DNA from 2 places in the Gallaecimonas kandeliae genome. Region 2 is predicted to be linked to the other one. Evidence: predicted binding sites of a transcription regulator. Region 2 holds the regulator's gene; the other holds the start of a gene.
What was found. Region 2 encodes CRP, which controls carbon source genes, mostly activating them, when cyclic AMP is high. Its sites were predicted from a motif close to ATGTGANNNNNNTCACAT; they were not measured.
Positions count from the first base shown of each region.

Region 1: a site for CRP is predicted at 6,140-6,157, ahead of deoC (deoxyribose-phosphate aldolase). Genes of this name have one in related genera too.

Region 1 covers NZ_CP118480.1:3,014,500-3,021,971, forward strand. The annotation lists gene PVT67_RS14820 (alpha/beta fold hydrolase) at 1-193, opposite strand, end outside; gene serB (phosphoserine phosphatase SerB) at 186-1,214, opposite strand; gene PVT67_RS14830 (AhpA/YtjB family protein) at 1,256-1,816, shown strand; gene deoD (purine-nucleoside phosphorylase) at 1,870-2,589, opposite strand; gene PVT67_RS14840 (phosphopentomutase) at 2,628-3,827, opposite strand; gene deoA (thymidine phosphorylase) at 3,824-5,128, opposite strand; gene deoC (deoxyribose-phosphate aldolase) at 5,128-5,898, opposite strand; gene PVT67_RS14855 (DUF3157 family protein) at 6,189-6,710, shown strand; gene PVT67_RS14860 (outer membrane protein OmpK) at 6,753-7,472, opposite strand, start outside.
Region 2 covers NZ_CP118480.1:3,327,596-3,335,067, forward strand. The annotation lists gene PVT67_RS16445 (NINE protein) at 1-309, shown strand, start outside; gene speD (adenosylmethionine decarboxylase) at 349-1,158, opposite strand; gene PVT67_RS16455 (OsmC family protein) at 1,414-1,821, opposite strand; gene crp (cAMP-activated global transcriptional regulator CRP) at 1,971-2,606, shown strand; gene PVT67_RS16465 (GNAT family N-acetyltransferase) at 2,591-4,486, opposite strand; gene PVT67_RS16470 (transglutaminase TgpA family protein) at 4,483-6,426, opposite strand; gene PVT67_RS16475 (DUF58 domain-containing protein) at 6,423-7,349, opposite strand; gene PVT67_RS16480 (AAA family ATPase) at 7,346-7,472, opposite strand, start outside.

The DNA of each region.
Region 1 (7,472 bases), 310 kb from region 2:
GCAGATCCGCCACGTAGACGCAGAAGCCTGCCTCGGCCAGGAAAGGCCCCAGCCCCTTGCCGCTGTCCGAATAGAAGGTCCGGCCGTTGCTGATGGCGCCGTGCAGCATCAACACCGGCTGGCCCGCTTCAGGCCCCTGGCGGCGCAGGTGCAGCCGGTGGCCCTGAACCGGTACGAACAGCGACTCAGTCATGCACGCTTTCCAGCAGGGCCAGCACGGCGTGCATATCATGGCGCACTATGGCGCCTTTGGCCGCCAGCCTGACCTTGGGCTTGCCGTGGTAGGCGATGCCGAGGCCCGCCTCGGCCAGCATCTTGAGATCGTTGGCGCCGTCCCCCAGGGCCAGCACCTGGTCCCGCTTGAAGCCGGCCTGGTCCCGCAGCCTCTTCAGCATCTCCAGCTTGTACTGGCCGTCCACTATCTGGCCCAGCACCCGGCCGGTGAGCTTGCCGTCGATCACCTCCAGGACATTGGCCTCGGCCCAGTCCAGGGCCAGCTGTTCCTGTACCCTGTGGGCGAAGAAGGTAAAACCGCCCGACACCAGCGCCGTCTGCCAGCCGGCCTGCTGCAGCCGTGCCACCAGGCCCCTGATCCCCGGGGTGTGGCGGATGTTCTCGGCCACCTTCTCCAGCACCTCGGCCGGGGTGCCTTCGAGCCGGGCCACCCGCTCCACCAAACTCTGGGCAAAGTCCAATTCGCCGCGCATGGCCCTGGCCGTCACCTCAGCCACGGCCGCGCCGCAGCCCGCCAGCTCCGCTATCTCGTCGATGCATTCCCCCTCGATGGCGGTGGAATCCATGTCCATGATCAGCAGCCCCGGCTCCTCCAAGGAGGGGAAAGGCCCCGCCATCAGCTCGGCACCCAAGGCCTGGGCACGCTCGAGGTAGAGCCCCTTGTCCGGTTCGGTCTCGAAGGCCAGTTCGAAAACATCCCCCTGGCGCCAACGCAGCTCGCTCCAGGGCAGTTCCGCCAGCAGCTGCGCCAACTGGCCGAAGGCCAGGTCGGGAGCATAGAGGCGGTACTGGTGGTTAGCGGCCCTCGCCAGGCGCCGACCTTTGACCAGGGGCCAACCGGTGCGGGTCAGGGCCTTGGAAGCGGCCAACACTGGACCCTGCTCGGACGGGAAGAAAAGCCGCTCATCGGCGGGCAGGGCCTGCACCACCAGGGACAGGGGCAGGTCGGCGGGAAGCTGGAAAAAAGCCTGGTTGGTCAATGCGCTGTTCCAAAAGGGGATCCTGCGGCTATCATAGCGCCATGACAAAAAAGGCAACACCCACTTTCCCCGGCCGCCGCCACCGCTGGTTGCGGCTGGTGGCCCTGACCCTGGCCCTGGTGCTGCTGGGGGCCTTGCTCTGGCGCTGGCAGAACCTGGCCCAGGCCGGCCTCAAGGTGGAGCGCCAGCAGATCAGCGTCATGGCCAGGGCCCTGACCTCCCAGGCCGCCTACGCGGCCGGCCAGCTGATGAGCAACGGCGAAGACAAGGCGTTGCAGGGCCTGGCCGAACGCCTGGCCAAGGAGCCCCAGCTGCTGGACGCCGCCATCTATGACGCCACCGGCGCCGTGCTGGCCCGCAGCGGCTCCGACAAGCCAGTGCTGAACCTCTTGGAAAAAGCCGACGAGAACCGCCTCATTCCCTACGTCTCCGAGATCCAGGGCGCCGGCCAGGTGCTTGGCTACCTGCGCATCACCCTGTCCGAAGACAAAGTGGTGCATGACGCCCGCAGTTACCGCCAGAAGGTGGCCAAGAGCCTGAGACTGATGCTGCTGATGGCCATCGTCATGGGCTTCCTGCTGGCCGTGGTGGTGCGGCGATAAGGTATCGGCAATAAAAAAGGCGCCTTGCGGCGCCTTTTTCAATGGCTCAAGGCTCAGGCCTTGTCGCCCAGCAGCACGGACTCCAGGGCCACTTCAATCATGTCGTTGAAGGTGAGCTGGCGCTCTTCGGCCGTGGTCACTTCACCGGTGCGGATATGGTCGGAGACGGTGACGATGCAGACCGCCTTGGCACCGAACTCGGCCGCTACCCCGTAGAGGCCGGCCGCTTCCATTTCCACGCCCAGCACGCCGTGCTTTTCCATGACGTCGAACATGGAGAAGTCGGGGTTGTAGAAGAGATCGGCGGAGAAGATGTTGCCAACCCGCACCGGCACGCCCTTGGCGGCAGCGGCGTCGGCGGCGTTGCGCACCAGCTCGAAGTCGGCGATGGCGGCGAAGTCGTGGTCACGAAAACGCATGCGGTTGACCTTGGAGTCGGTGCAGGCGCCCATGCCGATGATGACGTCGCGGACCTTGACCTCGGTGCTGATGGCACCACAGGAACCGACACGGATCAGCTTCTTGACGCCGTACTCGGTGATCAGCTCCTTGGCGTAGATGGACACTGAGGGGATGCCCATACCGTGGCCCATCACGGAGATGCGGCGGCCCTTGTAGGTGCCGGTGAAGCCCAGCATGTTGCGGACATTGTTCACTTCCACGACGTCGTCCAGGAAGGTCTCGGCGATGTACTTGGCGCGCAGGGGGTCACCCGGCATCAGTACCACGTCGGCAAAATCACCGGGGTTGGCGTTAATGTGCGGCGTAGCCATAGGTTTTCCTTATCTTTCTCAAAAGCGGTTTATCGTTATCAGTCTATGAAGCCCTGGCCATGGTCCATGGGCGGCAAGCCAAAAAAAGCCGCCAGGGACTGGCCGATATCGGCAAAGGTAGAGCGTCTGCCCAGGCTGCCGGCGTGAACGCCGGCGCCATAGGCCAGCACGGGGATGTGCTCGCGGGTGTGGTCAGAGCCGGGCCAACTGGGATCGCAGCCGTGATCGGCGGTGAGGATCACCAGATCCTCCTCCCCCATCCTGGCCAGCAGCTCCGGCAGGCGGCCGTCGAAGTACTCCAGGGCCTCGGCATAGCCGGGGATGTCCCGCCTGTGGCCGAAGCTGGAGTCAAAATCCACGAAGTTGGTGAACACCAGGCTCTTATCGCCTGCCTGGTCCAGTTCGGCTAGGGTGGCGTCGAAGAGGGCCTCGAGGCCAGTGGCCTTGACCTTCTTGCTGATGCCGCTGTGGGCATAGATGTCGGCAATCTTGCCCACCGACACCACCTGGCCGCCGGCGTCCACCAGCTTGTTGAGCAATGTCGGGCTGGGGGGCTCGACGGCGTAGTCGCGGCGGTTGCCGGTTCGCTCGAAGCCGGTCGCCACAGAGCCAACGAAGGGGCGGGCTATGACCCGGCCAATGTTGTAGGGCTCCAGCAGTTCACGGGCCAGCTCGCAGAGCCGGTAAAGGCGCTCCAGGCCGAAGCTTTCCTCGTGGGCCGCTATCTGGAACACGGAATCGGCGGAGGTGTAGAAGATGGGCTTGCCCGTCTTCATGTGCTCTTCGCCCAGTAGCTCGAGGATGGTGGTGCCTGAGGCGTGACAGTTGCCGAGGAAACCTGGCAGCTCGGCCCCTTGCACCAGGGCGTCGAGCAGTTCGGCCGGGAAGCTGTTTTCCTTGTCGCTGAAATAGCCCCAGTCGAAGAGCACGGGTACGCCGGCGATCTCCCAGTGGCCGGACGGGGTGTCCTTGCCGGAAGAGAGCTCCTCGGCGTGGCCATAGGCGCCCGTTACCTCGGCCGGCAGCTCGATGCCGGCGGCAACGGCGCCTGTGCTCTCGGCATGGGCGTGGAAGAGTCCGAGCCTGCCCAGGTTGGGCAACTGCAGGGGCTTGCCCTGCTCGGCGCGGTACTTGGCGATGGCGCCCAGGGTGTCGGCACCGACGTCGCCGAAACGATCGGCGTCAGAGGTGGCGCCGATACCGAAGGAGTCCAGTACCAGGATCAAGGCTCTTTTCATTTCAGCACCTCGTAGACAACGGGAGTGGGCTGGTAGTCGCCAAGTTCGATGGCGCCCTGGATGGCGGCTTCGGCCGCGTCCAGGTCGGCCGGGCTTCGGCCGTGGATGACGGCGAGCGGCCTGTCGGTGCCCTGCCCCAGTTGGATGAGATCGGTGAGGCCGACGCTGTGGTCAATCTTGTCCTCGGCGCGGCGGGGGGCGCCGCCGAGGCCCACCACGGTCAGGCCCAGGGCCCGGGTGTCCATGGCAGCGACTGTCCCCTGAGCCTTGGCGTAGACGGCCCGGCTAAGGGGCGCCTTGGGCAGGTAGAGCTCGCTCTTTTCCATAAAGTCGGTGGGGCCGCCAAGGCCGGCCACCATCTTGGCGAAGCGCTCGGCGGCGGCGCCGCTGGCCAAAGCCTGGTCAAGCCTCGCCTGGGCCTCGCTGTCATCCTGGGCAAGGCCGCCTAATTTGAGCATCTCCGCGCCGAGGCTCATCACCACCTGGTGCAGGCGGGGGTTATGGCCCTCGCCCTTGAGGTAGCGCACCGTCTCGCCGATCTCCACGGCATTGCCGGCGCTCGAGGCCAGCACCTGGTTCATGTCCGTCAAGAGGGCATGGGTACGGGTGCCGGCACCATTGGCCACATCGACGATGGAGCGGGCCAGGGCCTTGGAGTCTTCATAGGTCGGCATGAAGGCGCCGCTGCCCACCTTGACGTCCATCACCAGGGCGTCCAGGCCGCAGGCCAGTTTCTTGGAGAGGATGGACGCCGTGATGAGGGCGATGGACTCGACCGTAGCGGTGATGTCACGGGTGGCGTAGAAGCGTTTGTCGGCCGGGGCCAGGCTGCCGGTCTGGCCTATGATGGCGATGCCGCAGTCCTTGACCAGGCGCCTGAAGGTGGCGTCGTCCGGGGTGACGTTGTAGCCCGGTATGGCTTCCAGCTTGTCCAGGGTGCCACCGGTATGGCCGAGGCCACGGCCGGAGATCATGGGCACATAGCCGCCACAGGCGGCCACCAGGGGCCCGAGCACCAGGGACACCAGATCCCCCACGCCGCCGGTGGAATGCTTGTCCACCACAGGGCCCGGCAGATCCAGGTCGCCCCAGCTCAGCACCTGGCCGGAGTCGCGCATGGCGCCGGTCAGGGCCACCCGCTCGTCCAGGTTCATGTCGTTGAAATAGATGGCCATGGCCAGCGCGGCTATCTGCCCCTCGCTGACCATATTGTCCCTGATGCCGTCGACGAAGAAACGGATCTCTTCACCGGACAAAGGCAGGCCATCCCGCTTTTTGCGGATGATTTCCTGCGCCAGCATCAGTAGCCCCCTTGTTGCTCCGCGGTCTCGACACCCAGGGTGTTCAACAGGTTGCCCAGCAGGCTGGAGGCACCAAAACGGAAATGGGCCGGGCTCAGCCAGCCCTGGCCCATGATGCGCTCGGCCAGCTCGAGGTACTGGGCGGCATCGGTGGCATTGCGGACGCCGCCGGCGGGCTTGAAGCCGATGTCCTTGCCGCTGTCCTTGATGGCGGTCAGCATGATTTCGCTCGCTTCCAGGGTGGCGTTGACGGCCACCTTGCCGGTGGAAGTCTTGATGAAGTCGGCACCGGCGGCGATGGACAGATCGGAGGCCTTACGGATAAGGGCCGGCTCCTTGAGCTCGCCGCTCTCGATGATGACCTTGAGCAGCACATCGCCGCAGGCGGCCTTACAGGCCTTGACCAGTTCGAAGCCGACTTCCTCGTTACCGGCCATCAGGGCGCGGTAGGGGAAGACCACGTCCACCTCGTCGGCACCGTAGGCAACGGCGGCGCGGGTCTCGGCAACCGCTACTTCGATGTCGTCTCCGCCCAGGGGGAAATTGGTGACGGTGGCAATCTTGACCTTGCCTTCCACGCCCAGCTCGCGCAGCGCCTTGCGGGCGGCGGGAATGAAGCGGGGGTAGATGCAGATGGCGGCCGTGTTGCCCACAGGGGTGACGGCGTCATGGCAGAGGGCCACGACCTTGGCGTCGGTGTCGTTGTCGTTGAGGGTGGTGAGATCCATCAGACCCAGCGCCTGCTGGGCAGCATTCTTGATATCAATCATGGGGTGTCCCCTTTGTGGTTGCATCCAGGCTGTTGCGGGGGTCGACCGAAGCCAAAAAGAGGCCGACAAAACCCAAGCCGGGGCACAAGATGCCAAAGCTCGACCTGCAGTTGCAGGTCACGGGGGCGGACTTGGTTCCGTGAAGATTGTAGACAGGTTGCGGAAAATCCATTTTCCCTCGCCAGGATCTGTTTTTTTATCTGCCCCTGAGGGCGCCGTGAGTATGCCAGAATGACCATTGAAGTGGTACTTTCCACACCAAGACCTGGACCAAAAACCGGAACCTGATCATGTTGAAACGATTCGCTGAGGCCGCCCTGCTGCTTGGCCTGGCAAGTACGGCCCATGCCGCCGAGGTGGCCAGGGTCAAGCTGCCAAACGGTGCCCTGGTGAGCCTCAAGGACGACTTCACCTGGGAATATGTGCTGATGGCCGAAAAGGACAAGGGCCTGGCCCCGGCCGTCCTGGCCAAACCCGAGCTGCTGGGCGCCACGGCCAAGGACGGGGTCAAGGTCCGCCTGGCCCACCACCGCTGGGACGGCGAGCGCCTGGGCCTGACTTTCGGCCTTGAAAATCAGAACACCGAGAACGTGGTGAAGGTGCTGGCCGAGGTCAGTTTCTACGGCGATGACGGCAAGCTGCTCAAGCAGCAGGAGCTCACCCTCTGGCAGGCCGAATACCGGCTGCCGGACAGCTACCTGCGCCAGGGCCAGGACAGGGACAGCCGCGAGCTCTGGGTGGAGGGCATCAGCCCCACCCAGTGGCAGAAGGGACTCTTGGCCCTCAAGGTCAAGAAGCTGGAATTCCGCTGATAAAAAAGCCCTCCAATCGGAGGGCTTTTTCTTCGGCTCAACTTAGAACTTGTAGTTGATGCTGAAGTAATGACCGAAGCCGGTGGTGTCCTGACGAACGCCGGTCAGGTCAGAGGCGTCGGTGAAGAAGGCCATCTGGTTGTAGTACTTCAGGCCGTAACCGATGGCGTAGCGGTCAGTGTGGTAGTAGATACCGTTGAACCACTCGGTGCTGGTCTTGCTGCGGCCAGGCTGGCTGCCCACTTCGTTGGCGCCGAATTTGTAGTCCAGGTAGCCCTGGTAGCTGATGAAGGAGCCGTCGGCGAAGGTCTTGACCGGCTTGAACCAGTTGGTGGACAGCATGTAACCGTCCCACTTCTTCTCGTCCTTGCCGCCGAAGTTTTCACGGACATAGCGGGCGTAAAGATTCAGGCCCATCTTGCCGAACCAGGGCACCTGCACGTCGGAACCCAGACCTATGTAGTGCTCCCAGAGGCCGCCGAAGGCGCCGTGGTCACCGATGTTGGTGACGGTGGCGATGTACAGCTCCTTGACGGGGCCGAAGGACAGGTCTTTGCCGGTCATGGCGTCCAGGGAGAAGCGAGGAGCCAGCTTGGCGAAGAAGTTGTCGCCGTTGTGCAGGGAGTCGCTGCTGCTGTTCAGGACGTCGAAGAAGTCCACATAGCCGTACATGTCGACGATGCCGGAGCGACCACCGAACTCCATTTCCAGGTAGGTATCTTTTTTATTCTGGAAAGGCAGGCGGTTGTCTTCGCTATGCAT
Region 2 (7,472 bases):
GTGTCGGGTACCGTCTGGTTCTTCACCTTTGGGTTGCTGGGTATCGGTTGGCTGATCGACCTCTTCCTGATCCCCGGCATGGACCGCGAGGCGGACCAGCGCTTCAACCCCGGCCCCATCGACTACAACATCGCCTGGATCTTCCTGACCTTCCTGGGCGTCTTCGGCATCCACCGCTTCTACCAGGGCAAGGTCTTCACCGGCATCCTCTACCTGCTGACCCTGGGCCTGTGCGGCATAGGGGTGCTCTACGACTTCTGGACCCTCAACGACCAGATCTCCATGAAGAACGCCCAGTACCGCCGCTGAGGGCGGCCATAAAAAAACGGGGCCAAGGCCCCGTTCTCTTTACTTCACGTCCGGCAGGTTGCGACCGTAGTAGATCTCCTGCATTTCCTTCCACAGCTTCTCGGTGATCTCTTCCACCTCGATGCCGGTCAGGTCCTTCTTGGACATGCCGAACAGGTAGTGGTCGAGGTCGTACTCCTTGAGCATCATCTTGGTGTGGAAGATGTTCTCCTGGTACATGTTCACGTCCAGCATCTGGAACATGTCCTTGGTGTCCTGGGACAGGAAGTTCTGGATGGAGTTGATCTCGTGGTCGATGTAGTGCTTGGTGCCGCGCACGTCACGGGTGAAGCCACGGACCCGGTAGTCGACGGTGACGATGTCGGATTCCAGGGTGTGGATCAGGTAGTTCAGGGCCTTGAGCGGTGAAATGACGCCGCAGGTGGACACTTCGATGTCCGCCCTGAAGGTGCAGATACCGTCGTCCGGGTGGATCTCCGGATAGGTATGCACGCAGATGTGGGACTTGTTGAGGTGAGCCACGACGGAGTCGCTGGGCAGGGGGCCCGGCTTCTCGGAGGTGTCCACTTTCTGGGAGTCCTTGAGGGGCTCTTCGGACACCAGTATGGTGACGGATGCACCCTGGGGGTCGTAGTCCTGGCGGGCCACATTCAGGATATTGGCACCGATGATGTCGCAGACCTCGGTCAGGATGTCGGTCAGACGATCCGCGTTGTACTGCTCATCAATGTACTCGATGTATTCCTGGCGCTGCTGCTCTGTCTTGGCATAACAGATGTCATACAGACAGAAACTAAGGCTCTTGGTCAGATTGTTAAAGCCGTGCAGCTTGAGCTTGGACTCTTCCACTTATCGGATTCCTCACCTACCTGGCCGCCTGGCGGCCTCTATGAACACGGGCCCCACCCCCGGGCGTGGGACCTGACAGCTTGCCGCCGGGCGGCTTTGCAGGGCCATCATCGACCTGCATGTCGAGGCGCTAAAGCATTGAAGCGCCTTGATATGCATTCGTTGTTCCGCTGCGCCGGCCCAAGCCGGAAACAACGACGCCGCAACCCGCCCTCCGGGCAAGTTGCGGTCAGACGCCTGTAGCGAGGCGCCAGGTTACGGGAGGTCGACGATCCTGAAGCTGTGGCGCACCGGGGTGGCCTTTTCCAGCATCTTCGACACCGAACAGTATTTTTCCATGGACAGGTTGACGGCACGTTCCACGTGCTTGGCCTGAACCTCGCGGCCGGTGATCACGAACACCAGCTCGATCTCGGTGAAAACCCGGGGAATGTCGTCGGCCCGGGTGCCCTTGATCTCCACTTCGCAGCTTTGCACGTCCTGGCGGGCTTTCTGGAGTATGGACACCACGTCGACGGAACTGCAGCCGCCAACGGCCATCAGTATCATCTCCATGGGGCTAGGACCCGTACCCGGGTTGTCGCCGTCCATCACCATCGCATGGCCGCTTTCGCTGGTGCCAACGAAGCGCATGCCGTCCAACCATTTCACCGTCGCTATCATGCTCGGATCCGTGCCGCTGACCAAAGTGGGCGCAAAGATACCACATGGTGCCCTCTTTTAAAGGATCAATTTGTACTTGATGCCTCTCTATGACCCTGCCAAAGTGTGATAACGTCCAAAAATTCAATGGGTAGAAGCGAGGCGATACCATGGCAATCCTCAATCGAGTACAGCCCGATCCGGTGCTCGAAAGGTTTCTGTCCCACTGCCACGTCAAGCAGTACGGCGCCAAGGCCCCCATCATCCATCAGGGGGAAAAGGCCGACACCCTCTATTACGTGGTCAAAGGCTCGGTAGTGGTGCTGATCAAGGACGACGAAGGCAAGGAGATGATCCTCTCCTACCTCAACCAGGGGGACTTCTTCGGTGAGCTGGGTTTCTTCGAGGAGGATCCGGTGCGCACCGCCTGGATCCGCACCAAGAGCCAGTGCCAGATAGCGGAAGTGAGCTACCAGAAATTCCGCCAGATCATCCAGCAGGACCCCGAGATCCTGTTGCGGGTCAGCACCCAGATGGCCAAGCGCATCCGCTCCACCAGCCGTAAGGTCGGCGATCTCGCCTTCCTGGACGTGGCCGGCCGCATCGCCCAGACCTTGCTGAACCTGGCCAAGCAGCCCGATGCCCTGACCCACCCCGACGGCCACCAGATCAAGATCACCCGCCAGGAGATAGGCCAGATCGTCGGCTGCTCCCGCGAGACGGTGGGCCGGGTGCTGAAGATGCTCGAAGAGCAGAGCCTGATCCACGCCCGCGGCAAGACCATAGTGGTTTACGGCACCCGCTGAGCCACCCATTCGCGGAGTTCGGCCAGCACCGCCTTGCGCGGGCCCAGCTCCGCCAGTTCCAGGCCCGCCGCCAGGGCCAGCAATAACTCGGGGCAATCCCCCTCCGCCGCCCAACCCCAGGCCAGGCGCCACAGCGCCAGGGCCAGGGTTTCAGGCGGCCTCTTGCCCCTGGCGAAAGCCTCGAGATCGCTCCTGTCCCAGTCGCTAAGCTCAGGGCCCTCGGCCCCTAGGTAGAGGCCGTTGATAAGCTCGAGCGGCAGCGGCTTGTGCCAAGGCAGAGTCTCGAGGAAGCGGCCATGGGCCTTTGCCAGCAGCGCCTCGCCCCGCTCGTCCAGGGCCTTGCCCATCATCACCGACAAGAGCCCCGAGGCGGCGTCGAGGCTATGGCCCAGGCGCAGTGGCCGCCAGCCGGCCCGGCGCCAGAAGCGCAGCAGCTCGGCGTCGGCGGCAAAGCTCACCAGCAGCAGCGACTCCCGGGCCTGGCGTTCCAGTTCTTCCAGCAACCAGGAGCCTATGCCCTGGCGGCGCTGCACAGTGGCGATGCGCATCACCCTCAGCCCCTTCAGCAGCGGCGCCTCCGCCAGCCCCAGGTGGGCGCTCAGCGATTGCAGCACCAGGTGCCCCTTGGGGCGGCGCTGGCCCTGGTGGACGGCCTTGGCAAGCGCCGGTTCCAGGCCCCCTTCCCTCACCAGGGCCATGACCCCGGCCACCTGGCCCTGGCTGCTGGCCACGGCGAAACACACGGCCGGGTCGGTGAGCCAGTGCTGGATATCCGAAGGCGAGGTCTGGTAGTGGGCGCTGACCAGCAGCCCCATCACCGCCTTCAGCCACTGGGGCCTCGCCACCAGCTCGGCGCCGTCCAGCCAATGCAGGGCCAGGGGCCCGGGCTGGGGCTGCGGCGGTTCGGCGTCCAGCAGCAGCAGGCTGTTGATAAGGGCCTCCACAGGACAGCCGGCGGCCCAGCGCACCGGCGCCTTCAGGTGCAGCTCCCTCGTATCGGGGTAAAGGGCCTTGAGGCGGGGCAGGAAGCGCAGGGCAAAGCCCCGGCCCGAGCCCTCGTAGCCGTGCAAGGTGCTGGACAGCACCAGCCGCTTGTGGTGCTCGGCCAGGGCGTCCAGCAAGGGGGTGGGGATGGCGGCGGCCTCGTCCACCAGCAGCAGGGCCCCTTCCGGCTTTTGGGCCAGCAGCGCATCCGGGGCCCAGAAGTCGATACGGCCCAAGTCGCTGACCAGGCTCAGCCCTTCCCTGCTCGCACCGGGCAGGGCCTGTTCGGCGAAGGCGAACAAAGGGCCCAGGGCTTCGACGCGTGGCGCCGTCACCAGCACTGGGCTGCGGCCCTGCTTGAGGCTCTCGGCCGCCAGCATGCCAAGCGCAGCCGTCTTGCCGCGGCCCCTGTCCGCCGTCAGCACCAGGGGGCGGCCGCGGTGGCCGGTCAGCACCTTGAGGCCGGCGGCCAGGGCCTCCTGCTGGTCCGGGGTGAGCCCGGCCAGGGGGTTGGCGCCGGCAGGGGCATGCTGGCGAAAGACCGACAGCCCCGCCGCCAGCCAGGCCCCCAGGGGGTGCAGGGCGGCCAGTTCATCCAAGGGCGGGCTCAGCAACACCAGCAGGCCGCCGCCGGTCAGGCAGCCGGCCAAGGCGCCCAGGGCATCGAGGGCGATGCCGTCATGCCAGTCCACCACCAGCAGGTCGCACTCGCTGCCGAGCTTGTGGCGGGCCTGGGCCGGGCTCAGGCCGTCCGGCCCCAGCCAGAGGGCGTTTTGGGCCTGGGCTGCCAGGGCCTTGGCCTGGGCACGGGCCTGGTCGGGAGGGCAGGTCAGCAGCAGCAGCCGGCGTTGCCAGGCGGCCTTGGCGTCTTGCCAGAGGGATTGGGCGTCTTTCATGGCGCTATTCTGGCGGATCTGGGCAGGGCCCGCACCAGCCTTTTCAGCTCATCGAGGCGGCCCGGATCGGCGCCGCCGTACCTGAGCTGCTGGTAGAGGCCGGTGACGCGGTTCCACTGGCTGGCCAGGGCCGGAAAGCTGTCCGCCACCCGCAGCGCATAGGCCTCCGGGCTTTCCCCGGCCCGGCGCGCCAAGCCCAGGCGCTTGCAGCCCTTGAGGTAGAGGCGGGCCGCCGGCCCCGTTGCCGGCCGCCTGTCCCTGCCGCTCCACCAGTGCAGCGCCAGCAGGAAGGCCAGCAGCAGGCCGCCGAACAGCAGCGCCGCCGGCAGCCAGTCGCTGGTGCCCAGCAGGGCCGAGAGCAGGGCGTCGCGTCGGCCGCTGTCGTAGTTCAGCACCCAGCGCTGCCAGCGGTAGTCCATCAGCGCCGCCTGGTAGCGCAGCCAGCGCAGGGCCGGCTGCTGCTTGAGCCGCCATAGCCAGTTGCCCCCCTTGCTGAAGGCCGGGTCGCTGGCCAGGCCCTCGAAGCCCCTGTCGATGCGTTCGGGGGAGACCTGGGCCGTGGGGTCGAAACGGGTCCAGCCGGTGGCCGGCAGCCAGGCCTCCACCCAGGCGTGGGCGTCGTACTGGTAGAGGGCGTAGAAGTCCCCTTCAGGGCTGTACTGCCCGCCCTGGTAGCCGGCCACCACCCGGGCCGGAATGCCGGCGGCCCGTAGCAGGAAAGCCATGGCCGAGGCGTAGTGGCCACAGAAGCCGGTGTGGGTCTCGAACAGGAAACGGTCTATGACGTTATCCGGCAGGGCTGGTGGCGCCAGGCTGTAGTGGTAAGCGGAGTCGGCAAAGCGGCTGTTGACGGCGGCGGCCAGGGCGGCGTCGTCTTTATAGCGGTGGCGAAGCGTCTGGGCCAGGGCCCTGGCCCTGGGATTGCCTTGCGGGGGCAGCAGCTTGTTGATAGCCAGCACCCCGGGCAGCTCGCGGCCCCTGGCCGGGGTCGCCAGCCGCAGCCGAAAAGACTCCGTCCTGGCCAGGGGCTTGTCGGCCACCACCCGCCTGTCCCCCGTGTAACCGAGGCCGGGCGACAACGGCAGGGAGCCGTCCAGCACCGGCAGCCAGGGCCTGCTGCTGGGCTCGCTCATCAGGCGCCAGTCGCGGCCCTGGGGCGGCTTGGGCCTGGCCGGATGTTCTTCCTCGCTTTTACGAAAATCCGCCTGGTGCCAGGCACGGCCGTCGAAGACTTCCAGCGTCAGGGCCCGCCAGTAGAGGCTGGTGCCATTGGGATGCCAGGGCAGCTCGGCGCGAAACGCCAGGGCCGTGGACTGGGCCAGCTTGGAGATGTCCCCCGGGCTCAGGCTGTCGGACAACCCTGTGCTGCCGAGGCCCGCATCCGGCATCTTCCACAAAGGCCCGAGCCGCGGCAGCAGCAGGAACAGCAGCAGCATCAGCGGCAGGCTCAGGAGGCTCATGCGCCCCAAGGTGGCGGCCAGGTGCCGCGCCCTGCGTACCCCGAACAGGCTTAGCAGCACCGCCAGCTGCACCAGGGCTGCCAGCAGCAGGTAGAGGGTCATGGCCATGGACTGGTAGCGCACCAGGTCGGTGGCCAGCAGGAAGAGGCCGAACAGCACCAGGGCGTGGAGGTCCCGGGGCGCCTTGATCTCCAGCACCTTGAGGCTGTAGCCCAGCACCAGCAGGGAGACCATGGCGAGGTAAAGCCCCTTGCCCGGCAAGGTGATGGCCAGGGCCCCAGCGCCCCCCAGGGCCAGGGTCACCAGCAGCCAACGCGGCGGCTGGCCGAAGCGGCCCAGGCAGATGCCGGCGCACCAGGCCAGGCAGAAGAGGTTCAGCACCACCAGCACCGGCCCCACCTGGCTCCAGTTGGGCAGCACGGCGCCGAGCTGGGCGACGATCAGCAGTACCAGGGTAGGCCTGGGCAGGTACCACCTCATGGCGCCTCCCCAAAGCAGGCCAGGGCAGCCAGGCATTGGTCCCGGTGGGCGCTGCCCGTACCCAGCTCCACCTTGAGGGTGCCGAGATCCAGGCCAAACAGCTCCTGGCGGCGGCTGGCATCCAGCACCTGCCAGGCCAGCCTGGCCAGCCGCTGTTCCAGATCCCGGCCCGGCACCGCCTTAAGCCGCAGCCAGCGGCTGTCCTGGGCCGGGCTCGCAAATTGCTTGGACCACATGCCCCGCCCCTGGGCCAGCTGCTTCCAGGCCACCTGCCGCAAGGACTCACCCTGCTGGTAGCTCTTGAGCCCCTGCCAGTCGCTCTCCCCCTGGCGTTCCCTGGCCTGCTCCCCTTCGTCGTCTTCGGCATGGGGGACGCCTGACCAGGGCTCCGGCCTGGGATAGAGCAGCAGCTCCTGGTCGAGATCCGGGTGGCTCCAGGCCCTGAACAGCCCCAGGGGATAGCGGCAGGCCACCGTCAGCCGCCCCGGCCTGTGGCGGCCCCGCTTGCCGGGCGGTGCCAGCAGCGTCATCCGCGCCAGCCCCTTGACGTCGATTTGGCGCACCGGGCCCTTGCCGTAGCGCAGCTCTATGGCCCAGTGGCCGCGGCCCTCGGCCTGTACCGGCAGGCGCAGGTCGTCCCCCGCCGCCTGGGGCTGGAGGGCCAGGCGGCTCAACTTGAGGCCGGTCAGGTTGCGGTGGGTGAGGTACATGCTGGTGGTGAAGAGGCTGATCAGGAAGAAGGCCAGCAGCAGCACCAGGTTGTTCTGGTAGTTGGTACCCAGGAGGAAGATGGCCGCCACCGCCACCAGGAAGGCGTAACCGAAAGGGGTTGGCAAGATGTAGATATTGGCGTTGGACAGCCGGCTCTGGGGCGCGGCGGGCTGGCGCCGGCTCAAGAAACGTCGCCAGAGATCCTGCCTCATGACAAGACGGGGTCCACGGCCGCCAGCACCAGCTGGGCATAGGCCTTTTCGCCGCCCTGGGCCACCGGGCTCAGGCGGTGCTCGGCCACGCTGGGGAAGACCGCCTGTATGTCTTCGGGCAGC